Regions from separate parts of the Streptomyces sp. NPDC021080 genome, predicted to be linked through region 2. Evidence: riboswitches for the same ligand, from Rfam matches in the RefSeq annotation. Region 2 holds a riboswitch; each other region holds the start of a gene.
The links. A riboswitch is a leader RNA that binds a small molecule or an ion and turns the genes downstream of it on or off. The one in region 2 is predicted to bind cyclic di-AMP.
Positions count from the first base shown of each region.

Region 1: it holds a riboswitch for cyclic di-AMP, as region 2 does, so the genes downstream of both, ACH4S8_RS10105 (C40 family peptidase) here and ACH4S8_RS38795 (transglycosylase family protein) in region 2, are expected to answer to the same signal.
Region 3: it holds a riboswitch for cyclic di-AMP, as region 2 does, so the genes downstream of both, ACH4S8_RS39680 (transglycosylase SLT domain-containing protein) here and ACH4S8_RS38795 (transglycosylase family protein) in region 2, are expected to answer to the same signal.
Region 4: it holds a riboswitch for cyclic di-AMP, as region 2 does, so the genes downstream of both, ACH4S8_RS13860 (M23 family metallopeptidase) here and ACH4S8_RS38795 (transglycosylase family protein) in region 2, are expected to answer to the same signal.

Region 1 is NZ_JBIRQM010000003.1:627,768-634,881, reverse strand. It holds gene bioB (biotin synthase BioB) at 1-238, opposite strand, end outside; gene ACH4S8_RS10135 (8-amino-7-oxononanoate synthase) at 408-1,532, shown strand; gene ACH4S8_RS10130 (DUF397 domain-containing protein) at 1,701-1,952, opposite strand; gene ACH4S8_RS10125 (helix-turn-helix domain-containing protein) at 1,964-2,821, opposite strand; gene ACH4S8_RS10120 (ATP-binding protein) at 3,034-3,492, shown strand; gene ACH4S8_RS10115 (LysR family transcriptional regulator) at 3,480-4,454, opposite strand; gene ACH4S8_RS10110 (LysE family translocator) at 4,565-5,188, shown strand; gene ACH4S8_RS10105 (C40 family peptidase) at 5,336-5,809, opposite strand; cyclic di-AMP (ydaO/yuaA leader) riboswitch at 5,813-6,009, opposite strand; gene ACH4S8_RS10100 (hypothetical protein) at 6,347-6,652, opposite strand; gene ACH4S8_RS10095 (ATP-dependent Clp protease proteolytic subunit) at 6,660-7,114, opposite strand, start outside.
Region 2 is NZ_JBIRQM010000022.1:26,455-33,568, reverse strand. It holds gene eno (phosphopyruvate hydratase) at 1-1,035, opposite strand, end outside; gene ACH4S8_RS38795 (transglycosylase family protein) at 1,376-2,074, opposite strand; cyclic di-AMP (ydaO/yuaA leader) riboswitch at 2,079-2,272, opposite strand; gene ACH4S8_RS38790 (transglycosylase family protein) at 2,459-3,397, opposite strand; gene ACH4S8_RS38785 (cytochrome P450) at 3,645-4,916, opposite strand; gene ACH4S8_RS38780 (nucleoside triphosphate pyrophosphohydrolase) at 5,300-6,367, opposite strand; gene ACH4S8_RS38775 (SurA N-terminal domain-containing protein) at 6,593-7,114, opposite strand, start outside.
Region 3 is NZ_JBIRQM010000023.1:104,889-112,002, reverse strand. It holds gene ACH4S8_RS39700 (outer membrane lipoprotein carrier protein LolA) at 1-396, opposite strand, end outside; gene ACH4S8_RS39695 (CHRD domain-containing protein) at 703-1,806, opposite strand; gene ACH4S8_RS39690 (hypothetical protein) at 2,048-2,644, shown strand; gene ACH4S8_RS39685 (polyprenyl synthetase family protein) at 2,975-3,985, opposite strand; cyclic di-AMP (ydaO/yuaA leader) riboswitch at 5,584-5,776, shown strand; gene ACH4S8_RS39680 (transglycosylase SLT domain-containing protein) at 5,780-6,541, shown strand; gene ACH4S8_RS39675 (HAD family hydrolase) at 6,698-7,114, opposite strand, start outside.
Region 4 is NZ_JBIRQM010000005.1:123,253-130,366, reverse strand. It holds gene ACH4S8_RS13875 (GNAT family N-acetyltransferase) at 1-737, opposite strand, end outside; gene ACH4S8_RS13870 (HPr family phosphocarrier protein) at 913-1,194, shown strand; gene ACH4S8_RS13865 (GntR family transcriptional regulator) at 1,411-2,103, opposite strand; gene ACH4S8_RS13860 (M23 family metallopeptidase) at 2,299-3,063, opposite strand; cyclic di-AMP (ydaO/yuaA leader) riboswitch at 3,076-3,233, opposite strand; gene ACH4S8_RS13855 (M16 family metallopeptidase) at 3,449-4,837, opposite strand; gene ACH4S8_RS13850 (M16 family metallopeptidase) at 4,834-6,195, opposite strand; gene ACH4S8_RS13845 (DNA topoisomerase (ATP-hydrolyzing) subunit A) at 6,545-7,114, shown strand, end outside.

The sequences.
Region 1 (7,114 bases), on a different contig from region 2:
CCGTGGAGCCGAGACGCTGCGAGCAGTACGAGCAGTCCTCCGGGCACAGGCCCGACTTCAGGTTGACGAGATAGTTCAGTTTCACCCGTCGGCCGAACCAGTGCCGGCGTACCTTGCCGGCCGCGGCCACCACGTCGAGTACGTCGTCGTCGGAGGTGGCCAGTACGGCCAGCGCCTCGTCGCGGGTCGGCAGCTCGCGCCGAAGCCCCTTGTCCACCAGCGTGTTCAGCAGGTCCATGAGGTCCGATCCTGACCTATGCGACCGCTATCGGCCAAGGAGAGTTTGCACAACAGAGACGGTTCGACGTGTGGGTATTGCCACATCATGCGCCGCCGGAGCGACCGCTAGGGTCTGTTCACTGCCTACAAATCACCGTCACCGCACCCTGGCGAGACCCGGAGGACACATGGCGTTCGGCTGGATCGACGAGCAGGCCGAGGCGCGCCGCCGGGCCGGACTCGTGCGTACGTTGCGGCCCCGTCCCGCCGACTCGCCGCTCCTCGATCTCGCGAGCAACGACTATCTCGGGCTCGCCCGCCATCCGGAGGTCACCGAGGGCGCGGCCGAGGCCGCGCGCGTCTGGGGCGGCGGCGCGACGGGCTCCCGGCTCGTCACCGGCACCACCGAACTCCACGGCGAGCTGGAACGCGAACTGGCCGACTTCTGCGGCTTCGAGTCCGCGCTCGTCCTGTCCTCGGGCTACGCGGCCAACCTCGCCGCCGTCACCGCGCTCGCGCCGTACGGTTCGCTGGTCGTCTCGGACGCCGGCAACCACGCCTCCCTGATCGACGGCTGCCGGCTCGCCCGCGGCACCACGCAGGTGGTCCCCCACGCGGACCCCGACGCCGTGCGCAAGGCGCTCGGCACCCACGACGGACCCGCCGTGACCGTCTCCGACACCGTCTTCTCGGTGGACGGCGACGCGGCCCCGCTCGCCGGACTCGCCCTGGCCTGCCGGGAGTACGGCGCCGGGCTGATCGTCGACGACGCGCACGGACTCGGTGTCCTGGGAGACGGAGGCAGGGGCGCTCCGCACGCGGCGGGACTCGCGGGGGACCCGGACGTCGTCGTGACCGTCACGCTCTCCAAGTCGCTCGGGAGCCAGGGCGGAGCCGTCCTCGGCCCGGCGGCGGTCATCGACCATCTGGTCAACGCGGCGCGCACCTTCATCTTCGACACGGGCCTCGCGCCGGCGGCGGCGGGCGCGGCCCTGGCGGCGCTGCGGCTGCTGCGCCGCGAACCCGGGCGGGCGGCACGGGCGCGCGAGGTGGCCACGGCACTGCACGCGCGGCTGACGGCGGAGGGTCTCTCCGCGGTACGGCCGGACGCGGCGGTCGTCTCCGTGCGGGCACCGTCCCCCGAACGGGCGGTGCGATGGGCGGCCGACTGCCGCGAGGCGGGCCTCGCTGTCGGCTGTTTCCGTCCCCCGTCGGTGCCCGACGGTGTTTCGCGGCTGCGGCTGACGGCCCGCGCGGACCTCACCGAGGAGCAGATCGAGCATGCGGTGGACGTGATCAGCCGGAACCGGTGAACCGGTGAACCGGTGAACCGGTGAACCGGTGGAGCGATCGAGCGGTGAACCGGTGGAGCGATCGAGCGGTGAACCGGTGGAGCGATCGAGCGGTGAACCGGTGGAGCGATCGAGCGGTGAACCGGTGGGTCGATCGGCCGGTGATCCGCCGGAGCGGCCGGCCGGTGATCAGACGGAGCGGTGAGCCGTGCGGGGCCGGTCCAGCCCGGTGATGAACCCCTCCCAGACGTCCGGGGGGAACAGCAGGGCGGGTCCCGCCGTGTTCTTGGAATCGCGCACCGCGACCATTCCGGACCAGGGTCCGGTGCTCGGGCGTGCTGTCTCGACGCAGTTGTTCATCCCGGTGCTGCGGCTGCTGCGCAGCCATCGCACAGGGTGCAGTGAAGTGCTGGAGGGTACGTACCGAGGCATTGCAGACATGACGTGCCTCCTTACGTGTTGTCACCTATCGCGGCGATGTAGTCCAACGAGTCCTCGGGTGAAAGGGCGTGGAACTGAAGGGCGTTGAAGGCCTCGGCGTAGGCCTGGAGGTCTTCTTTCCGTTCGAGATAGAGGCTACTCGTCAAGTGGTCGAGAACAACCACATCCAGATCGGTTGTGTTCGGAAATGAGAAAATAACGAAAGGACCGGTCACGCCGACGTGTGCCCCGGCGGCGAACGGCAGTACCTGGAGCCGTACTTGGGGCAGGACGGCGGCCTCCCGCAGTCGGCGCAGCTGGCGTGCCATGACGTCGGGGCCGCCGACCTCCCGCCGTAACACCGCCTCGTCCAGGACGGCGGACAGCTTCAGCGGCGGGTTCGCGCGCAGGACGTCCTGCCGGGCCAGACGCACCTCGACCAGGGCGTCGAGCTTGCTCTCCTCCAGTCCGTCCACGGCGGCCCGTGTCACCGCACGGGCGTACTCCGGTGTCTGCAGCAGTCCGGGTACGACAGAGGTCTCCAGGGTGCGCATACCGCTGGCACCCGACTCCAGGCTGATGAAGTCGCGGTAGGCCTGCGGGAGTACGCCGCGGTACGCGTGCCACCAGTGGTGGCGGCCGTTGCCCTCGGATCCCGCCAGCACGACCAGGAGTTCCAGCAGTTCGGGATCCTCGACGCCGTACGCGTGCAACAGGCGTTCCACATCGGCCGGTTTCACTCCGCTGGTGCCGGTTTCGATCCGGCTCACCTTCGACTGGTGCCAGCCGAGCAGACGGGCCGCCTCACCGCTCGTGAGGCCCGTGCCCGCGCGCAGTGCGCGCAGTTCGGCGCCGAGTTTGCGCCGGCGCACCGCGGGACCGTGCTGCATGTCCGTTCTCCTTACTCCCTCCAAGTCGCCCGAATACGCTCTGCCGACGCAGAGTTCACCGCATCGAGCGACAGATATATGCATTACTCGGTGGATCGCACCCACGACCGGCCCGGTAATGGCAGTCTGGCGCAAGCACCAGTCCGGGACCGTACTCGAACCATCCGCTCGGTGTCGGGCTCCGGTCCCGTGGGAAAGGGACGAACGTCGCCATGGCAGACCATCAGGAAGCATCCGTCACCCTGCCGAGCGAACCGGCCTCGGTTTCCGTGGCCCGTAAATTCGTCGCCGAAGTGCTGGCCGAATGGGGCCTGCCGCGCGACGGCGAAGTCGCCGACACCGTCCGCCTGATCGTGTCCGAACTGGCCACCAACGCCGTCCAGCACACGTTCGGGCAGTCGCCCACCTTCACGGTCGGAGTGCGCCTCGAACGGGAGGAACTGCTGCGCATCGGCGTCACCGACAGCCATCCACGGTTCCCGAAGCGGCTGCCCGCGGCCGTCCAGCAGGACAACGGCCGCGGGATGGTGATCATCCGCTGGCTGACCGCCGAATGCGGCGGCAGGCTTTCCGTCCTGCCGACCCGGGAGGGCGGCAAGACGGTCTCCATCGAACTCCCGTGGACGGTCCCGGTGCGTCCGGTGCCCGCCGGGTGGCCTCAGGAACCCTGAGACACGTCGTCCCGGCGTCCCGCGGCCTCCGGCCTGCCGTCTCCCGCCCGGTGCCGTCCGGCCCGCCCGAAGGCACCGCGCAGCAGGGCGCGGAACGCGTCGGCCGCCGGTGCCGCTCCGTCCGTCCGGTGGACGACCGAGATCGTACGGCGCAGATCTCCCGGCTCCAGCAGTCTCGTGCCCACCGGCGTCGCCGCCGTCGCCGCCACCATCTCCGGCACGACCGCGACCCCGAGCCCGGCGCTGACCAGCGCGCACACCAGGGCGTAACCCGGGGTCTCGACGAGCACCGAGGGTGTGGCCCCCGCCCTGGCGAGCGCGGCCTCCACCCCCTGCCGGGGAGGGTGGTCCGGGGCCATGCTGATCAGTGGCTGCCCGGCGAGCCCGGCGAGCGGCAGCCGCGCCGAACCGCCCGCGAGAAGGTGACCGGGAGCGGTCACCAGCACCAGTTCCTCGACGAGGACCGGCTCGACGCCCACGGACGACGGGAGCGGAACCGGCGGGGCGGGCTGGTAGGTGTGCGTGAGCGCCAGGTCCACCTCGCCGGCCGCGACCGCCGCGATCCCGTGCGGCGGTTCGTAGTCGGCGACCGCGAGGGCCACGTCCGGGTGGGCCCGGCGGAAGGCGCTCAGCACGGGCGGCAGCAGATGGATGCCCGCCGTCTGGAAGGTGCCGAGCCGCAGGGTGCCGCCCGACAGTCCCGTCAGACGGGCCAGTTCGTGCCGGGCCAGCTCCATCTCGTCGAGGACCCGGCGGGCCCGTACGACCAGCAGTTCACCCGCACCGGTGAGCCGGGTCCCGCGATGGGAGCGGACCAGCAGCGCCGTCCCCGCCTCCCGCTCCAGCTTCGCCACCTGCTGGGACAGCGCCGGCGGGCTGTATCCGAGGCGTTCGGCGGCCCGGGTGATGGACCCCGCCTCGGAGATCGCCACCAGCGCCGCGAGTCGCGTCGGGTCGTACACCGCATCCCTCCCCGGCCCGGCGGCACCCTTCCGGGTCTAAACGATCGCTTAAGACCGGGCCAGGATATTCGACATACCTGCTGAAGGCCCGTGCCCGGCAGTCTGGGGGCATGGACGCACAGCTGATCGCCTTCACGGGCGTCGCCGCGGGCATGGTCGCCATGCCGGGCGCGGACTTCACCGTCGTCGTACGCAACGCCCTCGTCTCCCGCCGGGCCGGAGTCGCGTGTGCCCTCGGCATCGCGGGCGGACTGCTGCTCCACACCGCGCTCGCCGTCGCCGGGGTCGCCGCCGTCCTGACCGCCGTGCCGGCGCTCTTCCGGACGCTCCAACTGCTCGGCGGGGCCTATGTGCTGTACCTGGGCCTGCGCACGCTCGGATCGCCGGGCCGTCCGAGCGAGGTGGCGGCCGACGGGACCGGCACGGCCCGGAGCGCACGTCCGCTGCGTCAGGGCTTCGTCACCAACGCGCTCAACCCGAAGGCGCCCATCACGTTCCTGAGCCTGCTGCCGCAGTTCGTGCCCGCGGGCAGTGCCGCGATGCCGCGGACCCTGCTGCTCGCGCTGATCGTGGTCGTCCTGGCCCTGGTGTGGTTCCCGGCGGTCGCGCTCCTGGTGGACCGGCTCGGGCGGTGGCTGCGCGGGCCGCGTGCCGCACGTGCCGTCGCGGGACTCACCGGCGGCGCCCTCACCGCTTTGGGCCTCGTCCTGGTGCTGGAACCCCTCACGAGCTGAGGGGGCGTGCGGAGCGCTTCGGGAGCCCGGAGCCCCTCGGGAGCCGAGAGGCCGTCCGAAGGAGTCCCCCGGGTGCCGGGAGGGCGCCGCAGCGGCCCGGGAAGGGCCCGCACCGGGGGCGGCGAGGTCCGCCGCCCCGGGCGCGGGTCAGCCGACCCTGCCGTACCAGACGCTCCTCGTCCAGATCCTCTCGAGCTTCACCACTTCCCCGGTCTTCGGGGAGTGCCAGATCTTTCCCTTACCGGCGTAGATGCCGACGTGGTACACGTTCCGGCCCGAGTGGAAGAACACCAGGTCACCGGCCTTGCGGTGCGAGGCCGAGACATGGTGCGTCTTGTTGTACTGCGCCGCGGCGGTACGGGGCAGCGTCTTGCCCGCCTTCTTGTACGAGTAGAGCGTGAGCCCTGAACAGTCGAAGCGGTGCGGTCCGGTGGCGCCCCACTGGTAGGGGGAGCCGTGCTTCGACGCCGCGACCTGGAGTGCCCGCGTCGCGAGAGTGGCCGCCTCGGCGTCGGGTGCGGCGCCGGGAACCACCAGGCTGCCGCCCACCGCGGCAAGGGTGAGGGCCGAGGCCGTACCGGCCCTGGTCCACAGCGACGGGACACGATTGAGCGCAGTCATGCGCAACCCTTCGTCAGCCGCCTGTGAAGGATGACCTGTCGGATTCGGGCTGGCGAAGTTGCCCGGCCGCGGTTGCGGCTTCACCCCAAGGACCGCCCGGAACTGTTCCGGCGGCCCGTCTAGCTGGGTCCTCCACTCCTGCCGATCCACTCCTGTCGACCGGGCATCCGGGCGGCGGCAGGACTCGGCGTCCGCCCGGACCGCCCCGCCGCTGTGGCGGGGGCTTGTCGTCGGAAGGGATCTTCACTCATGAGAGTCGAAAAAACCGAGCGGAACCGGCGTTTTGTGGGCTTACTCACCAATCACCCGTTCGAGTGAACACCCCTCTGTTCGGGCACGTGTTGGGGACACCGATGAGGTCCGCACCTGCGGCGAAGGTCCTCATCCGGCCTTTGCCCTCCGCGTGTTGCGCAACTCGGAGGGGTCGCAGAAAGGACCCGTAAATACGCCATCGGGGGGTACACCATCCGGTCCGTTTGAGTCGCGGGCTGGACGTCACCGCCCCGCCGCGCGTACCGGCCCGCCGGTGTGGGTCCGTCAACTTCCCGGTTCGGGCGGCACGGTGACCCGGGCCGCCCGGCGCTCACCGCCGAGCACCCGCAGAGCCTGGGCCAGTGTCGGGGCGTGCACCTCGCTCTCACCCCGCTGGTGCATGAGCGCGAGAGCGTCCCGCAGGGCCTCCGCCTTGCCGACCAGCGCCTGAGCCGCCCTCAGGCCGCGATAGGTGTCTCCGGGGCGGGACGGATTGATGCGGCCGACCAGGTCGACCACGTCGAGATAGCGGTCGATCAGCTCGGCCTCGGCGCGGGTCAGTGCGGGCAGCGGGGGAAGGTCCGGGATCATCGGCCGCTCACCTCGCGCCGGGCGTCCGGCCCGCGGGCCTGCGGCTCGGGACGATCCGGTCGATCAGCCCGTAGGCCAGCGCCGTCGGCGCGTCGAGGATCTTGTCGCGCTCGATGTCCGCGGCGACCCGCTCCGGGCCCTGTCCCGTGTGGCGCCCGAGCATCTCCTCCAGGATCTCGCGGGTGCGGGCCAACTCCTCGGCCTGGATGACCAGATCGCCGGTCTGCCCCTCGACCGGCTCCGGGAGCGACGGCTGGCGGAGGAGCACACGGGCTCCCGGCAGCGCGAGCCGCTTGCCCGGAGTCCCGGCGGCCAGCAGCAGCGCCGCGGTCGACTCCGCCCGGCCGAGGCAGATCGTCTCGACGTCGCAGGTCACGAACCGCATGGTGTCGTAGATCGCGGTCATCGCGCCGAAGGAGCCGCCCGGGGAGTTGATGTACAGCGAGATGTCCTGCTCGGGCG
Region 2 (7,114 bases):
GGTCAGCGAACCGATCTGGTTGACCTTGACGAGCAGGGCGTTGGCGGAGCCCTCCTCGATGCCGCGGGCCAGACGCTCCGGGTTGGTGACGAAGAGGTCGTCGCCGACGATCTGGACCTTGTCGCCCAGCTTGTCGGTGATGACCTTCCAGCCGGCCCAGTCGTCCTCGTACAGCGGGTCCTCGATGGAGACGAGCGGGTACGCGGAGACGAGCTCCTCGTAGTACTCGGTCATCTCGGCGGCCGAGCGGGACTTGCCCTCGAACTCGTACTTGCCGTCCTTGTAGAACTCGGACGCGGCGACGTCGAGGGCGAGCGCGATCTGCTCGCCGGGGACGTAACCGGCCTGCTTGATGGCCTCGACGATGAGGTCGAGGGCGGCGCGGTTGGACTCCAGGTTCGGGGCGAAGCCGCCCTCGTCGCCGAGGCCGGTCGACAGGCCCTTGGTCTTCAGCACCTTCTTGAGGGTGTGGTAGACCTCGGCGCCCCAGCGCAGCGCCTCGGAGAAGGACTCCGCGCCGATCGGGGCGATCATGAACTCCTGGATGTCCACGTTGGAGTCGGCGTGCGAGCCGCCGTTCAGGATGTTCATCATCGGAACGGGCAGCAGGTGCGCGTTCGGTCCGCCCAGGTAGCGGAAGAGCGGCAGGTCGGACGCCTCGGAGGCGGCGTGCGCGACGGCGAGCGAGACGCCGAGGATGGCGTTGGCGCCGAGCGAGCCCTTGTTGTCGGTGGCGTCCAGGTCGAACATCGCCTGGTCGATCAGGCGCTGCTCGGTGGCGTCGTAGCCGACGAGCTCCGGGCCGATCTGCTCGATGACGGCGAGGACGGCCTTCTCGACACCCTTGCCCTGGTAGCGGTTGGGGTCACCGTCGCGGAGCTCGATGGCCTCGAAGGCTCCGGTGGAGGCACCGGACGGAACGGCGGCACGACCCGTGCTGCCGTCGTCGAGGCCGACCTCGACCTCGACCGTGGGGTTGCCTCGGGAGTCCAGGATTTCCCGGGCTACGACGACGTCGATGGACGGCACGAGCATCTCCTTATGGGATGTGACGCGGTACGCGGGGCTCGGCAGCCCCGCGGGATGAGCCTAACCGGCTCACGGGGATCGGCCAGCGATCGACCGCCCCTCGAACGGACTGAGCCTACATATTGTTCCTGAACGGAACAAAAAAAGAAATAAAAAACCCCGCTCCGGCACGTGCGGGGGAACACGCGCCGGAGCGGGGAGCCCGTGGGGACGGGGAACCTCGGCGGGCTTCCGGTGACGGAGGCCGCGCGAGGGAGCTGTCTTCCGGCCGGGTGACGCGGCACGGTGCCGGGATCACGGCCACCTTCCGCCGAAGGTGGCCGGGCCGACCGGCGTGCCGCACCGCTCAGCGCAGGTGCAGCTGCTGGCCCGGGTAGATGAAGTCGGCGTCGGCGACGATGCCGTGGTTCAGCTTGAACAGGTGCTGCCAGCTACCCTTGACGTGCTTCTTCTCGGCGATCGAGCTGAGGGTGTCGCCCTTGACGACCTTGTACTCGCCGTCGCCCTTCTTGACCTTCTTGCCGGTCGGCGTGGTGACGGTCTTCTGGACGGCGGGACGCTCCGCGGAACGGGCGGCGTGCTGCTCCGTCGTACGGGTGGCGGGGGCGCTCTGCGAGGCGCTCGGCGAGGAGGACGTCGACGGGGCCGCGGGGGCCGAGCCGCCGGCGTACGGGGTGCTCGACAGGCCGACGCCGCAGGTCGGCCAGGCACCCTTGCCCTGCGCGGCGAGGACCTTCTCGCCGATGGCGATCTGCTGCGACTTCGAGGCCTGGTCGGCACTCGAGGCGTAGGCGGTGCCGCCGTACGCGGCCCAGGTGGAGGACGAGAACTGCAGGCCGCCGTAGTAGCCGTTGCCGGTGTTGATCGACCAGTTGCCGCCGGACTCGCACTGGGCGACCGCGTCCCACTCGGAGGCGGTGGCGGCGGAGGCGCTGCCGGCCGCCATCAGCGGCGCGGCGATGGCGACACCGGTGACACCGGCGAGCGTGGCGACACGGGTGGCCTTGTTCGGACGGCGGTGCTTGCCCTTGCCGGAAAACAGCATGGAGTGATCCCCTCACCGACGCCTGCGAGGTGAGCTGTCGGGTTCGGGCCGGTTGAGTTGCCCGGCCACGCGCCTTCGGTCCTGTCTCCAGGACGCCCGGTGCGCGGCTTCACCCCAAGCCGTTCCCGGATGTCTCTCGACTCCCGGGCCCGGCGCTTACCTTGGGTCCCCCGCTCCTGCCGACGGCGCATGACGCGACGACTGTTCCCGTACGGCCGTTGGCAGGATTCGGCGTTGCGACCGTCGGGGCCCGCTGTGGCGAGCGGTCACGACCGTAAGCAGTCGATCCGCGGAAATTCAAAGACGATCAGGGCTTCTGAGACCCATCTCTCACTTGCGCCAAATGGGACATTCCACAGCGAACCATGACGCGAACTCCCGCTGCTACTGGGCCTCTTCGGCGACGACCGCAATGCTCCGACCAGGGACGACGAGGCCCGGACCACTGTCGGCCGCGGCCGTGTCCGCGGTGGGCACGTCGTCCCACACGTTGTCGAGGGTGCCGGAGGCGTCCCAGATGCTGCCGAGGACCTTCGCGGCGTACGAGTCGTCGACGGTCGCGCTCGGGGCGCTCGCGGCATGCCGCCCGGCGGAGTTGTCGGTGCCACCACCGGTCGCGTTCTCGGCGGCTTCCCCGCCGCGGTGCCGCCCGGTGCCGCTGCTCGGCGCGGCGGAGGCGCCCGAAGAGGCATCTTCCTGGCCGGACTTGGCCGATTTGTCGCTCTTGTCGCCCTTCGCGCCCGAGTCGTCCGAACCCTGCGAGGCGCTGGGGGTCGCACTGCTGCCGGCCGCGCCCGAGGAGTCACTCGAAGAGGTCGAACCAGACGAATCGGCTGAAGCCGACGCACTGGGCGAAGTCGCCAAACCGGATGAAACGTAGGAACTGGAGTCGTCCGCGGTGTCCGACGAGTCGCCGGCCACGCCCGTGTCGACACTGATCTCGCCCGAGCCCTTGCTGAGCCCGGAGAGCGGCCCGCAGGTCGGCCAGGCCTTGAGGCCCTGGTCGGCGAGCACCTTCTCGGCGACGGCTATCTGCTGCGAGCGGCTGGCCTGGTCGGCACTCGGGGCGTACTCGAGGCCGCCGTGCGCCTCCCAGTTCTCCTGGTCGAGCTGAAGGCCGCCGTAGTAGCCGTTGCCCTGGTTGGCGCTCCAGGCGCCACCGCTCTCGCACTGTGCCACGCGGTCCCAGGTGGACCCGTCGGCCGCGCTCGCGCTCGCCGCGGCGAGCAACGGGATGGCGATCGCCGATCCGGTCACTCCTGCGGCGACGATGAGCGCCGGGGCCTGACGAGGGCGACGGTGACGGCCGTTCCCGGAGAGCATGCGAAAGCCTTTCGAGCGACAGCGGGGAGCACGTGACTCCTGCTAAGTGGGAAGTGCAGGTGCCGCGTTGATGGGTGAACGTAGCCGCAGTCGAACGCTGGTTACAAGTCGATGCAGTACAGATCACGCGAAGATCACAGATTTGATGGACCGTCACGTTCCGGTAGCCGTGGGAGCGCTGTTTCCGGTATGCGGAAGGATCAATTCGGCCGGGGCGGCGAAGGGTCGGCGATGAGCCGATCAAGGCCTATTTGACCGGGGTGAACTCCACCGGAAGTGTGCGCAATCCACGCATAATGAGGCCCCCGCGCCAGCGCAAATCGGCCGATTCTCCGGCGAGTTGGATGTCGGGAAGGCGGCCCAGGAGCGTAGCGAGCGCGGTCTGCCCCTCCAGCCGGGCGAGCGGCGCACCCAGGCAGTAGTGGATGCCGTGGCCGTAACCCAAGTGCTGAAGGTCACGTCGCGAGAGATCGAGCGTGTCCGGATCCTGGAAGCGTTCGGGGTCCCGGTCCGCGGCGGCGAGGACCACCAGCACGGGGTCGCCGGCCGCGATGTCCTGCCCGCCGATCCGTACGTCCTCGGTCGCGAACCGCCAGGTGGCCAGTTCCACGGGCCCGTCGTAGCGCAGGAGTTCCTCGACCCCCGTCTCCAGCAGCCCGCTCTCCCCGGCCGCGAGGGAGGCCTGGAGCCGCTCCCGCTGCCCGGGGTGGGTGAGCAGGGCGTGCATCCCGTTCCCGATGAGATTGACCGTGGTCTCGAACCCGGCGAAGAGCAGGATGAAGGCCATCGCCGCGGCCTCGTTCTCGGTGAGGTGCTCGCCGTGGTCGGAGGCGCGGATGAGCCCGGAGATGAGGTCCTCGCCGGGCTCGGGCTCCGCGGTCAGCGCCTCGCGCTTGCGGTGGATCAGTTCGGCGAGATATCCGCGCATCTTCTTCACGGACCGGGCGACCCCGCCCCGCGGCCCGCCGCCGTGCCGGATCATCATGCCCGCCCAGTCCCGGAAGTCGTCCTGGTCCTCGCGCGGGACGCCGAGCAGGTCGCAGATGGCGTAGATGGGGAGCGGGAAGGCGAACTCGTGGATGAGGTCGGCGGAACCCCGGGCCGCGAACCCGTCGATGAGCTGATCCGTCAGCTCCTGCACCCGCGGCGCGAATTCGGCCACGCGCCGGGGTGTGAACGCCTTGCTGACGAGCCGCCGCAGCCGGGTGTGGTCCGGCGGATCGATGTTCAGCAGGTGCGTCATCAGCTCGGCCTTGCGCTCCCCGGGAATCCCGGTCCGGCCCTTCGCGTGCTCGGGCTCGTCGTGATGCGCGGGGTTCTTGGACAGCCTCTGGTCGGCGAGCGTCTGCTTGGCGTCGGCGTACCGCGTGACGAGCCAGGCCTCCACCCCGCTGGGCAGCCGTGTGCGGTGCACGGGCGCGTTCTCCCTGAGCCAGGCGTAGGCCGGGTAGGGATCGGTGGCGAACTCCCAGGTGAAGAGTTCGGGGGCGGCGCTGGAGGAGGTCTCGTGCTCGGTCACTCCTCGACGGTATCCGCAGGGGGTGACGGCCTCTTGGCCGCAGGGGCGCGGGGGTCTGCCGCTTCCGGCCCGCAGAGAGGCGCGGGCGGCAGGGCGCGGGCGTCGAGGCGCAGGCAGCGGGGCGCGGGCAGTGGGGCGCGGGCGTCGAGGCGCAGGCAGCGGGCAGCGGCTCCCGGACCGCAGAGGGCGGCGCCCTCCGGGCCACGACGCCCGCAGGACGCGCTGCCCTCCCTGTCGCGGTGTCCGCAGGAGCCGACACCCCGACCGCTCGGACCGCCCGGCGTCCTGCCGTCCTCGTCGCCGGGCTCGTCGCCGGGCTCGTCTTCGTCCCGGCCCTGGGCGTCGTTGTCGGCTTCGTCGCCGGGCTCGCCCTCGTCCCCTCCCTAGGCGTCGTCCTCGTTCTCGTCCTCGTCCTCGTCCTGGAGGGTGTCCTCCTCGTCGGCGTGTCCGTGGCCCTCGACGTCCCCGTGGGGCTCCGCGACGCCCTCCGCCCCGCGGATCGCGTCGCGGTACGTGCGCGCCGCCGCCCGCAGTGCCGCCTCGGGGTCGACGCCCTCGGCCTCGGCACGGACGGCCATCGCCAGCAGTTCGTACCCCACTCCCTCCCCCGCGGGCAGCGGAACGTCAAGTCCCGCTGTGCGCGCCCGGGACGAGAGCTTGGCCGCCAGGGCGAGGCCCGGCTGGCCGAGCGGGACGCCCTCGGTGACGGAGCTGCGCCGCTTCTCCTCGGCCTTGGTGCGCAGCCAGTGCTCCTTGACCTCCTCGGGCGTGGTGGCCGTCTCGTCGCCGAAGACATGGGGGTGCCGGTGGATCAGCTTGGCGACGATCCCACCGGCCACGTCGTCGACGGAGAACGGAGCCTCCGGGTCGTCCTCGGCGATCCGGGAGTGGAACACGACCTGGAGCAGGACGTCACCGAGCTCCTCGCGCAACTCGTCCCGGTCGCCTTCCTCGATGGCCTCGACGAGTTCGTACGCCTCCTCCAGGCCGTACTTCGCCAGGCCCTCGTGCGTCTGCCGGGACGACCAGGGGCACTCGGCGCGGATGCGGTCCATCACCTGCACGAGGTCGAGCAGACGGGCGCCCGGCAGGTCGTACGAGGCGGGCAGCAGCTCCAGGTCCGGCATCCGTATGCGGCCGGAGCCCGCCAGGCGGGCCAGACCGTCGGTGAGCCGGGCATCGCCCTCGCCGGTGGCGACGACGACCACCGTGCGGCCGCCGGCGCAGGCGTCCACCAGTTCCCGTGCGGCCGGGGACTCCTCGTGGACCCTGATGCCGGCCTCGCGCAGATACGGCACCTGCGGGTGCGCGCCGTCCGAGCACAGCACCCGGTCGGCGCCGTGCAGCGCCTGCCAGGCCTGCCAGGACAGCAGGCCGGGCGCGACACGGTGGCTGGTGGTGAGCAGGACGATACGGCCGGAGCCGGTGTCACTCACGTCGGCGTCGCTCACGCCGCCCGCGGTCGCGCCGACGGCGCCCGGCTCGGCAGCGGCATCGCCTTCGGCGGTCACATCGGCTGCGGTCCGCTCACTGCCCTGAGCGGCCCCCGTCGGTTCACTGGTTGCGTTCACCCCTCGAACGTAACCCACGCCGCCGACACCCCCGGAGTTGTCCACAGACCCCGGGGAAGCAGCCGCCCCGCCGTTTCGCCGCCGCGCGCCGACGGGCTAGGCGGGCTAGGCGGGCTGCTGGCTCGCCGCCGCGGAGACCTCGCGCAGCCAGGGCGTCTTCGCGTCGACGCGGCTGCTCCTCTGGACGTCCCAGGTGCCGTAGCGCGGGTTCAGGTCGACGTGGAGTTCCTTGGACGCGGCGGACATCGCCTTCCAGAAGGCGGCCTTGCCGTCGGTGGTGTTCATGTCGATGCCGAGCGCGACGGCGAGCTTGCGGGCCTCGATCTCGGTGCGCAGGCTGTCGTCGAGACGCTTGGGCGCCACGCCGTAGTTCGACAGCCAGGCCGTCTCCAGCGCCTTCGAACCGCCGGCCTGCTGTTCGAGGGCCGAGCGCATCTGCTGGGTGTCCTTGCGGGTGACGGTCACGCCTGCGTTCCCGGCCGCCCGGTCCAGGACCCGGTCCAGGACCAGGCCGTGCAGGGTGTCACGGGTGAGGGTGCCGGTGCTCGCGACCACCTGCGCGTACTGGGCGTCGTCCTTGCTGGCGGCCCGCTGTGCCGAGCGCACCTCGTCCACCCGGCTCTCGAG
Region 3 (7,114 bases), on a different contig from region 2:
GTCGGCCGCGACGCGCAGCGTGTGCGTGCCCGAGGCCAGTTCGAGGAGCTTGGACTGCGGGTCGGCGGAGGAATCGCCGTGGCCCTTGGCCACGCCGGACAGCAGGCCGCTCTCCAGGCCGCCCAGGTCGGGCAGCCCCAGATCGGTGCTGATCTTGACCGTGCCGGACAGCTGCTGGACGTCCGACTTGGCGATCTTCTCGATGAGTTGCTGCGCGGTGACCTTCGGCAGATCGGGGTCCCCGGAGTCGGCGAGCGCCGGGACGAGTCCGATCGTCGCCGCCGCCACCCCCACCACCGCGACCGGAACGACGTACCGAGCGGCCTTGCGTCGCCCGGCGAGCCTGTCGTCGGCCTCTGCGGCCCTCGCGCTGTCGTCGGATTCGTACGGTGCCATGTGTGCCTTACCTCCGTCGTCGGCGGCGGCCCTGCCCTCGTTCCCTGCTCCACTCCTAAGCCGCCATTCTCACCCGGTCCGGTGAGGAGTGGTGTTCTCCATCTGACCAAATACGCCGGATGAAAGCGTCAACCCGCGGGCTCAACTCCGCGTAGTCCTGCGGTATGACGTGAGGGGGCGGTGCCTCCACCGGACCCGTAGGGGACCCGTAGGGGTCGCTCATGGGGAAACGCTCACGAGGGAACGTCCAGGGGCCCATGGGGAAACACCGCCCCGGCCGGATCACCGGCGGACCGGCCGCCCGTCTCAGCGCTGCACGAACACGTAGTCGGCCCGGTACGGGACGCCCACGATCGCGCCCGGCGTGCAGGAGCCGGCCGGGGCGACGCCGCCCACGGTGTTCAGGCGCAGGATCTCCTGCGTCCCGGCCAGCAGGCCGTGATCCCTGCCGGACCGCGTGGCGGCGAGGTCGAGCTCGGGGATGTTCGTCGCGCCGTTCGGGGTCTTCGCGATCAGCGTCCCGGTGACGGCGCTGCGGTCGGGTGCGATCCACTGCGGGGTACCGGAGTTGGGCTTCACGAACGAGTGAGCGATATGACCGCCGAGCCGTGCGGCGACGTCGCGCTGGGCGAAGCCGTAGCCGCCCGACGGGGCCGGCTTGCACTCGTAGATCTGCTCGCCCTCGACCACGGACTCCTGGAAGTTGCGCAGGGCGTTGCGGAAGTCGAAGGCGCCCGTCACCTTGTGGAGCTGTCCGCGGACGGTCCCGCCCGGGAATTTCGTGGTGTGCAGGTCCGAGTAGAAGGAACCGGGGTCGGCCTTGAGCGTGTCGAGCAGGTTCCCGTCCTCGACCTCGACCGTCCCGACGGCGCTGTGACCCCCCTTGACCCGGTGGAGCAGCCCGCTGAAGTCGATCCTGACGTCGCCGTCGGCGCCCTTGGCACCCTGGTGGAGGTGGAGCAGGGTGGGCCTTCCGGTACCGCGCCAGGTCACGGCGACGGACACCTTGTCCCCCTCGACCTTGACGAATTCCAGCACCGTGCCGTCCGCGTCACCGACGGCCGGGCCGCCCTGGACGGGCACTTCGGCGGTGCCGCGCAGGCTCGCGGCGAGGACGGTGCCGCCACTGCCGCCCATGAGGTCGTGGCTCGTCACGACCGTTCGCCCCTCGCGCCCGGAGCGGCGCGCGGCGTCGCTCTCGCTCCTGCCCCTGCTCCTGTCGGCAGTGCCGTGAGCGCTGCGCCTGCCATGAGTGCCCTGAGTGCTCTGCGCGTCCCTGGCGCCGTGTGCGCCCTGGTCGACAGCGACCGCCGGGACGACGACGGCGGCGACCGTGGCAGCGGCAGCCACCGCGGCGCCGGTCAGGATCAGGCTCTTGCGGCGCGTCGTGCACGTGGCGTTCGATCCCATGATTCCGATTCCTCCCCGTAACCCGGCCGACGCCCCCTGCGTCGGCTTCCGCGCATGATTACGGAGCCGGTCCGAGCCCACACTCACCGCAATCATGTGGCGCCGGTCACATCGCCTCGTACCGCCCGGAAACCATCAAATGTGGCAGGCATTCGAGTAGAAAACGACTCGAATCCGTACTTACGGGTGGCAGCGATCAGATCGTCCAGCATTCCAGGGTTCAAAGGATCGAGGCATCGCCATGGTCGCCATCAGGCACGTCACGGGATACGCCGCCACGGGCGCCGCCGTCCTGGCGCTCACGCTCGCCGGTTGCGGAGGGGGCGGCGGTGGCAGCGGCAGCAGTAGCAGCAGCGGGACCAGCACCCCCCAGAACAGCGGCTCGACACAGAAAGCCACCACGGGATCGGCCACGTCGATGCTGACCACCGCCAACGTCGCGAAACTGGGCACGGTCGTGACCGACGGAAAGGGATACGTCCTGTACCGCTTCGACGCGGACTCGGCCAACCCGACCAAGGTCACCTGTTACAGCACCTGCGCCGCGCTCTGGCCGGCGGCCACGACCACTTCACCGGGCTCGGTGACCACGAAGGGCATCGACAAGAGCCTGGTCTCCACGGTGAAGCGCAACGACGGCAGCACCCAGATCACCCTCGCCGGCTGGCCCCTCTACCGGTACGCCAAGGACGACGAGCCGAAGGAGCCGTACGGCCAGGGAGTGGACGGAACATGGTGGGCCGTCACCCCCAGCGGAGCGAAGATCACCACACCCGCCTCGGCGTCGTCGTCCTCGAGTCCGGCCACCACCGGCACGGGAAGCGGCAGCGGGTACTGACGGCAGCCACCGCGGGGGAAAGAGCCGGCGGAGGCCACCGACAGTCGCTCCGGCCGGCCCGGTGAACACCGGACACCCGCCCTCACCGGCCCGGCGAAAACACGGAACCGGCCTCCAGGGGCCCGGCGGCACCTAGGCGCCGCCCTCCAGGAGCCCGGTTCCACCGGCTCGGTGACAGCGAAAGAAACCGGCCTCCGCCGGCCCGACGACACCCAAGGGCCGGCCTCCACCGGCCCGGGACCTGTGCACACGCGGGGCAGGTACCCGCCCGGGACAGGTACGCACCCGGGACAGATACGTACCCGGGGCCGGTGCACAAGAGACGGCGTCTCAGCCGGCCCGGTGCACCACCGCGTCCACCAGCTCGACCAGCGCGGCCTTCGCGTCGCACTCGCGCAGCGGGGCCAGCGCGGCGCGCGCCTCCTCCGCGTAGCGCACGGTGTCCCGGCGCGCCTGCTCCAGCGCGGGATGCTCCCGCAGCCGGGCCAGCGCCTCCGCGTGCCGCGCGTCGTCCGTCAGGTCGGAGGCGAGCAGCTCGCACAGCGCGATGTCCTCGGCGAGCCCCAGCCGCTCGGCGCGCTCACGCAGCCGCAGCACCGGCAGCGTGGCGATGCCCTCGCGCAGATCCGTCCCCGGCGTCTTGCCGGACTCGTGCGAGTCGGACGCGATGTCGAGGACGTCGTCGGCGAGCTGGAAGGCGACGCCCAGCCGCTCGCCGTACTGCGTGAGCACGTCCACGACCGTCTCGTCGGCGCCCGACATCATCGCGCCGAACCGGCACGCGACCGCGACCAGCGATCCGGTCTTGCCGCCGAGCACGTCGAGGTAGTGATCGACCGGGTCGCGGCCGTCGCGCGGTCCCGCGGTCTCCAGGATCTGCCCGGTCACCAGCCGCTCGAACGCCTCGGCCTGGATCCGGACGGCCTCGGGCCCGAGGTCGGCCAGGATGTAGGAGGCGCGGGCGAAGAGGAAGTCGCCGGTGAGGACGGCCAGCGAGTTGCCCCAGCGGGCGTTGGCGCTGGCCACCCCGCGCCGGACCTCGGCCTCGTCCATCACGTCGTCGTGGTAGAGCGTGGCGAGATGGGTCAGCTCGACGACCACGGCCGAGGGCACGACACCCGGCGCGTAGGGGTCTCCGAACTGCGCGGCGAGCATCACGAGCAGCGGCCTGAACCGCTTCCCGCCGGCCCGCACGAGGTGCTGGGCGGCTTCCGTGATGAACGGGACCTCGCTCTTGGTGGCTTCGAGCAAACCCTCCTCGACAGCCGCCAATCCGGCCTGGACATCGGCTTCGAGAGCCTGGTCCCGCACGCTCAGCCCGAACGGCCCGACGACGGTCACGAGAGGTTCTCCTGTCTGCTGACGATCACATGGCGAACTCGGTCGATCATTCGGTCGATGACACGGTTTGTCGATGTGTCGCTGCCATCACTCAAGTCAGCGTATCCGGTCAGGTTTCGATCACCGCGAGCGCCCACCGTCCCCCGGCCCACTTCGCTCCGCCAGGAGGTGTGCGGGAGTACACCCGGAAGGCAGACGGGAAGCACCTGCGTGCCCCAACGGCGGGTACCCCGGCTCGCGGGCGCCATCCGAATCACCGACGGTATGACCATGATCGGATGATGCGAAGCGACGTACGACGACATGCGGCGAAGTACCCGGAAGGGGTGACCGTGTCACCGCCATGCCCGAACCGCATGCGGCCGGGACGGGACGGTTCCCGTCCTCCAGCCGTGCCGCACGACACATTCCGTCCATCGGGGTGACGCTCATGCGCATCCGTACGCCCTTCTCCTACGAGATCACTCATGAGGACGCCCTCGTCCCCCTCTCGGACGGCACCCGTCTGCACGCCCGGATCTGAAGGCCGCCGACCGAGGAGCCCGTACCGACACTTCCGGAGCACCCCCCTCACCACCTGACCGGCGGAACGGCGCCGCGACCGGCAACGCCACCCCTGGTACGCCGGGCACGGCCACACCCCCGTCCACGTGGACGTGCGCGGCCTCATCGGCTCCTGGTCCCGCCAGCACCCGGACCGGGACCTGCCGCCCGGACCGGCGATCGGTCTCCCGCGGGAGACGCCGCGCCGGTGGGGCCACCGGCGCGGGGACGAGGAGACGGACGCGCCCTCCGTCCCCCTCCTGCGCCCGTACGTGATGGACGCGCACCCTCCGGCGACCGTGTACGCGTGGACCCCCGGACCTCCAGGTGGGCGACCTCGCCCGGCCCTCCCTCTCGGTGACCCCGGCCGCGTACGCGCTCCGGGACACCCCGGCGCCGGTGCGCTCCTCGCGGCACACGGGGGTCGACACGGGGCGCCTCGTCCCCTGCAAGGGCTGCGACGGGGTCGCCTTCCACCGGGCCCAGAAGCGAATCCCGCGCACGGCCGGCCGGCGGAGCCACGCAGCCGACACAGCCGACACAGCCGACGGACCTTGCAGGGCTTACGGGGCTTATGGGGTTTACGGGGCTTACGGAGTGCGGGAGTTCACCCCATGCACCTCGCACTTACAGCGAACTCCCTTGACGCGGGCTGCAGTTCACCTCGCACCGAGTCGGGTCCGGCTCCCGCGCGGTCGGCGCTTCCGTCCCCGACGAGCCGCGCTCCCCGACGTGTCCCGCGCCACAATTCCCGCCGCACGAAGGGCCGCTCGGCACCCTCCGGAGGGCCCCGCAGCGGCCGCCACCACAAGCGCAATGCCCGATTTACCCCGCATGCCTCCTTGATGCTCTTTGGTCTCGTGAGTTGGGTCACCGGCGAGTCCGGCCGCCGCCATGGACCCGCTCCCGACCAACCCCTTCGCTAAAGGCAAGTTGAGGATCCAATTCCGGCACAATCGGACTTTTCACCACCGCCCCAACCAGGAGAAAGCGATCTTCGCAGTCAAATCTCGCCTTGTTTCGGACATGTGCTCTCGCATACGTTCTGGTCGACCCCGGGCGGATCGCCGAATCCTGCCGCCGCCCGGAAACCCATCGACCCACGCACGGCAGGAGCGGGGGAACCACAGGTAAGCCGCCGATCCGGACATAACGGACCGGCTAGGGGTGAAGCCGCGCTCACAGCGCGGCCGGGCATCTCCCGCCCGAACCCGACAGCTCACCTCGCAGGCGTCGGAGAGGAAATTCGTCATGCCCATACGAGGCAAGCACCGCCGCACGAAGACCAACGTCATCACCCGGGGCATGATCGCCGCCGGAACGGGCGGCATCGCCCTCGCCCTCCCGCTCGTGAGCGCCACCGGCGCCAGCGCCGCCACCCCGGCCCAGGCCCCCCAGGCCGCCCACACCGCGGTGGTCCCCAACGTGCACCTCATCACCTACAAGGTGGTCGCGGGCGACACCCTCTCCAAGGTGGCGAAGAAGTACCCCAAGAGCGGCGGCTGGAAGAAGCTGTACACGGCGAACCGCGCCGTCATCGGCGACAACCCGGCCCTGATCCGTCCGGGCCTGAAGCTGACCGTCGGCACGAAGTCGCTGGGGACGACGACCGTCCGCACCACGGCGAACGCGACCTCCGCCGTCGCCAAGTCCAAGACGACCACCGTCACCCAGGCCTCCGTCAAGACGTACGCCAACAACCTCGACGGCTGGATCAAGGAATCCCTCGACGTCATGGCCAAGGCGGGCATCCCGGGCAGCTACGACGGCATCCACCGCAACGTGATGCGCGAGTCCTCCGGCAACCCCAATGCCATCAACAACTGGGACTCCAACGCCGCCGCGGGCATCCCCTCCAAGGGTCTGCTCCAGGTCATCGACCCCACCTTCCAGGCGTACCACGTCGCCGGCACGTCGATGAACATCTACGACCCGGTCGCGAACATCACCGCGGCCTGCAACTACGCGGCCAAGACCTACGGCTCCATCGACAACGTCAACGGCGCCTACTGATCCCGCCCCGCACCCCCTTCTTCACCCGCACCCGCCGACGGCGCCTCCCCGGCCCGTCGGCGGGTGCGTTGGGTGTACAGGGGTGTGTAGGGGTGCATCGGAGCGCTGGGATGTGTCGAGGTGTGCAGGAGGTGCGTCACGGATGCGCCGACGCCCCTAGAAGCCGAAGAGGCGCTCCAGGACCACGGCGATCCCGTCGTTCTCGTTCGACAGGGTGATCTCGTCGGCCACCGCCTTCAGCTCCGGATGGGCGTTGGCCATCGCCACACCCCGGGCCGCCCAGTCGAACATCGGGATGTCATTGGGCATGTCACCGAAGGCGAGCGTCGCGCACGGCGTGAGTCCGAGGTGCGCCGCGGCGAGAGCCAGGCCCGTCGCCTTGGTCACCCCGCATGGCTGGAGTTCGACGGTTCCGGGCCCCGACATGGTGACCGTCGCCAGCGAACCGACCACTCCCCGTGCCGCGGACGCCAACTCGTCGTCGGACAGGGACGGATGGCGGAGCAGCACCTTGCTGATCGGCTCCGCCCAGAGGTCGTCCCGGCGCGGCACCCGCACCGCCGGCAGCGTCGG
Region 4 (7,114 bases), on a different contig from region 2:
GCGTAGAGGCGTCCGGTGAACCCGGCGTCCCGAAGGTTGTCGAGGACACTGCGGCCGACTCCGCCGGGCGTGCGTCCGGCGCCGACGACGGCGACCGAGCCGGGGGCGAGCAGCCGCTGCACGGAGCGGGCCTCGGCGCGCTGCTCCCGCGCGCGCTGCACGGCGAGGGACCGGTCGGTGGGCTCGAGGTCGAACTCCAGGCGTACGACGCCGTCCTCGAAGCTGCGCTTCTGGGTGTAGCCGGCGTCCGTGAACACCTTGATCATCTTGTTGTTGGCGGGCAGCACCTCGGCGGCGAAGCGGCGGATGGCGCGCTCGCGGGCCACGGCGGCGATGTGTTCGAGCAGCGCGGAGGCGACGCCCCGGCCCTGGTGGGCGTCCTGTACGAGGAAGGCGACCTCGGCCTCGTCGGCGGGCGCGGAGGCGGGCCTGCCGTCCGGGTCGATCCGGTCGTAGCGCACGGTCGCGATAAACTCTCCGCCGACCGTGGCCGCGAGGCCCACCCGGTCCACGAAGTCGTGGTGGGTGAAGCGGTGGACGTCCTTGGCGGACAGCCGCGGGTACGGCGCGAAGAAGCGGTAGTACTTCGACTCGTCCGACACCTGCTCGTAGAAGCTGACCAGGCGCTCGGCGTCGTCGACGGTGATGGGCCTGATGCGTGCGGTGCCGCCGTCGCGCAGCACCACGTCGGCCTCCCAGTGGGCCGGGTACTCGTGGCGGTCCGACGAGGTCTGCATGGGGCCCAGACTACGGCTCGCGTACGACAACGGCGCGAGGCAGTCTGAGGGTCACGGGCGTCGGAGCCGGGGCTTCGACCGGCACCACGGCGGCGGGACCAGGGACCGTCCGGGCACGCCTCACACTATGGAACAATGGTCTAGACAACCTTGAACACCCGAAGGGCAGCATCACATGGCTGAGCGCCGCGTCAACGTCGGCTGGACCGAGGGCCTCCACGCCCGCCCCGCCTCCATCTTCGTCCGGGCGGCCACGGCCTCCGGCATCCCCGTGACGATCGCCAAGGCAAGCGGCGACCCCGTCAACGCGGCCTCCATGCTCGCGGTCCTCGGCCTGGGCGCCGAGGGCGGCGAGGAGATCGTCCTCGCCTCGGACGCCGAGGGCGCGGACGCCGCTCTCGACCGCCTGGCGAAGCTGGTCGCCGAGGGGCTCGACGAGCTCCCCGAGACCGTCTGAACCTCCCACGCGGCACACGACCGAGCCGCGCCTCCCTTCACCGGGCGGCGCGGCTCAGTCGTTTTCCGTACCCCGCTCGGCAATTCCCCGAGCACCCCGCACGGCCCCCGCGCCACGGTCCCATGAATGGGATGCGCCGAAATTCCGGACACACGAATAAAAGGGCATCAGAAATGAGCCCCTTCCGAATATCCCTCTTTGTATACGGCGCTCGTGTTAATGACGCGGGCCCGTCATGTTTACGGGATGTTGCGAACTTCTCACACGGTCCGTCCGGTCGCCGCCCGGAAATCGGAGCCGGTGGGCGCCCGTGGCCCGCTCGGTGTGCAGGGCCGTGATCGCGCGGGCCCGCTCGCTGTCGCCCCGGGCGACCGCGTCCACGATCCCGCCGTGCTCCGCCCAGGACTCGGCAGGATCGGCCGGCGCCTCCACCGCGTACATCCAGGCGATCTTGTGGCGGAGCTGGGCGAGCGTGGAGGTCAGCGCGGGACTGCCGGACGCCTGCGCGAGCGTCTCGTGGAACCAGCCGCCGAGCGAGCGCAGATCCTCGCTGTGGCCTCGCCTGGAACGCTCCTGCCCCAGCCTGACCAGACCGCGCAGCACCTTGAGATGGGCTTCCGTGCGCCGCTGCGCGGCCCTCGCCGCGCCCAGCGGTTCCAGCAGCATGCGCATCTCCAGGAGGTCCGCGGCCTCCTGCTCGGTGGGCTCCGCGACACACGCGCCCGCATGCCGGCGGGTGACGACGAAACCCTCGGCCTCCAGCGTGCGCAGAGCCTCGCGCACGGGGACGCGCGAGACGCCGTAGCGCCGCGCGAGCAGTTCCTCGGTGAGCCGGCCGCCGCGCTCGTAGACACCCGCGACGATGTCATCACGGATCGCCGTGCACACCGAGTGCGCCGGAATACGCATGACCGACCTCCGCTTTAATCCCCGTGAAACGCCGTCGATTGACGCTTCTTCAGTGACTCTATTGCAGGAAGCCTGAATTTCCGATGGCATGCCTGAATCCATGGATATTTTTTGGACAGACGGCGTCCGGAAACGACGAAGCCCCGGCTCGATGAGCCGGGGCAACGAAAGCGGCGAGAAGCCGCGAAGCGGTCGTCAGACGTTGACGCCGTGCGAACGCAGGTACGCGACCGGGTCGATGTCCGAGCCGTACTCCGCGGTCGTACGGGCCTCGAAGTGGAGGTGCGGTCCCGTGGTGTTGCCGGTGTCCCCGGAGAGGCCGATCTGCTGCCCCGGAGTGACCGCCTGCCCCACGGACACCCCTATGGACGACAGGTGGCCGTACATGGTGTACGTGCCGTCGTGCATCTTGATCACGACTTGATTGCCGTACGCGCCGCCCCAGCCGGCCGTGACGACCGTGCCGGAGCCGACGGCGTGGACCGAGGTGCCGGACGCGGCGTGGAAGTCGACACCCGTGTGGCTGCCGGAGGACCAGAGGCTGCTGCTGGCCTGGTAGCCGGTGGAGACGTACGAACCGGTGATCGGCATGACGAAGGTGTTCAGTCGCTTGCGCTCCGCCTCGCGGGCGGCGCGCTCCTTGGCCTCACGGAGCTTGGAGGCCTGCTGCGCGGCCTCCTTTCGCGCGGTCTGCTCCGCCTGCTTGCGCGCGGCGGCCTCGTCGGCGGCGCGCTGCTGCGCGAAGGCCTGGGCGTCGATCTGGTCGGCGACCGTGTCGTTCAGGGTGACCGTCTGGGTCAGCCCGGTCTGCTCGACGGAGGCTTCCGCGGCGAACGCGGGGGCGGCCAGGGTGCCGATCACACCGGTGGTGGTGAGCGCCGCGACCCCGACGGCGGTCGTGGTGGTGCCGTGCACCCGGCTCGTACGACGATGCTTGCCGGTGCCACAGGTGAACGCCATGGAGAGGCTGATCCTTTCCTTCCCTCTCGCCTACCGGGTTAGCTGACGGGTTCGGAGCAGGAAGGTCTCCTACGGACCCCCTCCGGGGAGGGCGTCCGATTCACCCCAGGGACTGCGTGGGTCCCCGGCTCCCCTGACTCGCGTCATGGGGGACTCGGCGATGACTGTCCGGTGCCGCGGGCGCGGCGCACTGCGTGACGAACAGTCGGACCGACGCTAGACGGGGCCTCTTTCGAACAACAAACGGATCACGATTTTTGTAATCCATCCCACAGGGCAGAACGGCAACCGCCGTACGAATACGGACATCTCGCGAGGAGTGCCCGAAAAGAAGAGGGCCCTGACGGCTCTTCAGCAGTCGGGGCCCTCCTCGGTCACTTCGGTTCTACTCGGCGGCCACCACGGTGACTTCACCGATCCCGAGGGCCCTGACGGGCTCCGCGATCTGCGCCGCGTCGCCCACCAGGACGGTCACCAGGCGGTCCGTCGGGAAGGCGCTCACGGCCGCCGCGGTGGCCTCCACGGTGCCGGTGGCGGCCAGTTGACGGTAGAGCGTCGCCTGGTAGTCGTCCGGCAGGTGCTGCTCGACCTGGTCCGCGAGCGTGCTCGCGACGGCCGCCGCCGTCTCGAACTTGAGGGGCGCGACCCCCACCAGGTTCTGCACGGCGACGTCGCGCTCCGTGTCGGTCAGTCCCTCGGCCGCGAGCGTGCGCAGCACCTTCCACAGGTCGTCGAGCGCCGGACCGGTGTTGGGGGTGTCGACCGAGCCGCTGATGGCGAGCATCGCGGCGCCCGTGCCGTCCGGCGCGGAGCGCAGGACCTGCCCGAACGCCCGCACGCCGTAGGTGTAGCCCTTCTCCTCGCGCAGGACCCGGTCGAGGCGCGAGGTGAGGGTGCCGCCGAGGCAGTAGGTGCCGAGGACCTGGGCGGGCCACACGCGGTCGTGCCGGTCGGCGCCGACCCGGCCGATGAGCAGCTGCGTCTGGACAGCGCCGGGGCGGTCGACGATGATCACGCGGCCGGTGTCGTCGGCGCTCACCGGCGGGACGGGAAGCGGCTCGGCGGACGATCCGGTCCACGAGCCGAGCGTGTCGGCGAGCAACTCGTCGAGATCGACTCCGGTCAGGTCGCCCACGACGACGGCGGTGGCCGTGGCGGGACGCACGTGCTTCTCGTAGAAGGCGCGGACGGCCGACGCGTCGATGTTCCGGACGGTCTCCTCGGTGCCCTGACGCGGGCGCGCCATGCGCGCGCTCTCCGGGAACAGCTCCTTGGAGAGCTCCTTGGCGGCACGGCGGGCGGGATTGGCCGTCTCGTGCGGGATCTCGTCCAGCCGGTTGGTCACCAGCCGCTCGACCTCGCTGTCCGCGAAAGCGGGGGCCCGCAGGGCGTCGGCGAGCAGGCCGAGGGCCTTGGCCAGGCGCGAGACGGGCACTTCGAGGGACAGGCGTACGCCGGGGTGGTCGGCGTGCGCGTCGAGCGTGGCACCGCAGCGCTCCAGCTCGGCGGCGAAGTCCTCGGCCGAGTGCTTGTCGGTGCCCTCGGAGAAGGCGCGCGCCATGATCGTGGCGATGCCGTCCAGGCCCGCGGGCTCGGCGTCCAGCGGCGCAGCGAGGATCACCTCGACGGCGACGACCTGCTGGCCGGGGCGGTGGCAGCGCAGGACGGTCAGACCGTTGTCCAGGGTGCCGCGCTCGGGGGCGGGGAACGCCCACGGCTTGGGCTGTCCGGCCTGGGGCTGCGGGTGGAAGTCCATGGTGGCGAGCTCGGTCACTTCGCCGCCTCCTCGTCGGTCTCGTCGGCGGAGTCAGCCGCGTCGGCTGCTTCGACGGTGGTCGGCTCGTACACGAGCACCGCGCGGTTGTCGGGGCGCAGGCGGGCCCTGGCGGCATCCCGGACCTCTTCCGCGGTGACGTCGAGGACGCGCTGCACGGCGGTCAGGGCGAGCTGCGGGTCGCCGAACAGGACGGCGTAGCGGCACAGTTCGTCGGCGCGGCCCGCGACGGTGCCGAGCCGGTCGAGCCATTCGCGCTCCAGCTGGGCCTGGGCGCGCTCCATCTCCCTGGCGGTGGGGCCTTCCTCGGCGAACCGGGCGAGCTCCTCGTCGACGGCCGCCTCGATGACCGGGACCTCGACGTCGCCGGACGTCTTCACGTCCAGCCACCCCAGGGAGGGCGCTCCGGCGAGCCGCAGCAGGCCGAATCCGGCCGCGACGGCGGTGCGGTCACGGCGTACGAGCCGGTTGTAGAGCCGGGAGGACTCGCCGCCGCCGAGGACGGTGAGCGCCAGGTCGGCCGCGTCGCACGCGCGCGTGCCGTCCTCCGGGAGCCGGTAGGCGGCCATCAGGGCGCGCGCCGGGACGTCCTCCTCGACGACCTCGCGCAGCTGCTCCCCGATGATGTCGGGCAGCGAACCGTCCCGCGGGGCGGGCTTGCCGTCGTGTCCGGGGATGGAGCCGAAGTACTTCTCGACCCAGGCGAGCGTCTGCTCCGGGTCGATGTCGCCGACGACCGACAGCACCGCGTTGTTGGGCGCGTAGTTGGTGCGGAAGAACGTGCGGGCGTCCTCCAGGGTGGCCGCGTCGAGGTCCGCCATCGACCCGATCGGGGTGTGGTGGTACGGGTGGCCCTCGGGGTACGAGAGCGCGGTGAGCTTCTCGAAGGCGGTGCCGTACGGGACGTTGTCGTAGCGCTGACGGCGCTCGTTCTTCACGACGTCGCGCTGGTTCTCCATGGACTCGTCGTCCAGTGCCTCGAGCAGCGAACCCATGCGGTCGGCCTCCAGCCAGAGGGCGAGCTCCAGCTGGTGGGTGGGCATGGTCTCGAAGTAGTTGGTGCGCTCGAAGCTCGTCGTGCCGTTGAGCGAGCCGCCGGCGCCCTGGACGAGTTCGAAGTGGCCGTTGCCGTGAACCTGCTTGGAGCCCTGGAACATCAGGTGCTCGAAGAGGTGGGCGAGTCCGGTCCGGCCCTTGACCTCGTGGCGCGAGCCGACGTCGTACCAGAGGCACACCGCGGCGACCGGGGTCAGATGGTCCTCGGAGAGCACCACGCGCAGGCCGTTGGCCAGGCGGTGCTCGGTCGCTGTCAGGCCGCCGGAGCCTGCCTCAGCTGTGGCCGTGTGACCCATGGGCATGTACGTCCCTTCGATCGCGGAACTGCGTCATTCCTGTCGGTCCTGCCACTGTATGCAAGCGCGCGGACGGCTGGCGCGGTTCCCGCGCCTCGTACGCCGAGAGCGAGACTCACGCGTGTCCCCGGCACACCCCGGGAACCCGCTCCGGGAACCGCCTCGAACCCGCCCGTCGGCCGCCGGGCACCGTGTTCGACGGCCGCCCGTGATCGTTCCCGGCGACGCCCGCGGAGGGTGCCCGAGGGGCGCTACGGACGGGTCGCGGTCGGCGTTGTCAGTGGGGCGGTCCACAATGGTGCGCGTCAGAACCCGTTCATGCCCCGGCAGAGACTGTGAAGGAGCCGCAGCAGCGATGGCCCGCCGCAGCACGAAGACCCCGCCGCCCGACGACTCGTACGAGGAGAAGATCCTCGACATCGACGTCGTGGACGAGATGCAGGGCTCCTTCCTCGAATACGCGTACTCGGTCATCTACTCGCGTGCCCTGCCGGACGCCCGCGACGGCCTGAAGCCGGTCCACCGTCGCATCGTGTACCAGATGAACGAGATGGGCCTGCGCCCCGACCGCGGCTATGTGAAGTGTGCCCGTGTCGTCGGCGAGGTCATGGGTAAACTGCACCCGCACGGCGACGCGTCGATCTACGACGCCCTGGTGCGTCTGGCGCAGCCCTTCTCCATGCGTCTGCCCCTGGTCGACGGCCACGGCAACTTCGGTTCCCTCGGCAACGACGACCCGCCGGCCGCCATGCGGTACACCGAGGCCCGGATGGCCGACGCGACGTCGCTCATGACCGAGTCGATCGACGAGGACACCGTCGACTTCACGCCCAACTACGACGGCCAGGAGCGGGAGCCGGTGGCCCTCCCGGCCGCCTTCCCGAACCTGCTGGTCAACGGCTCGTCCGGCATCGCCGTCGGCATG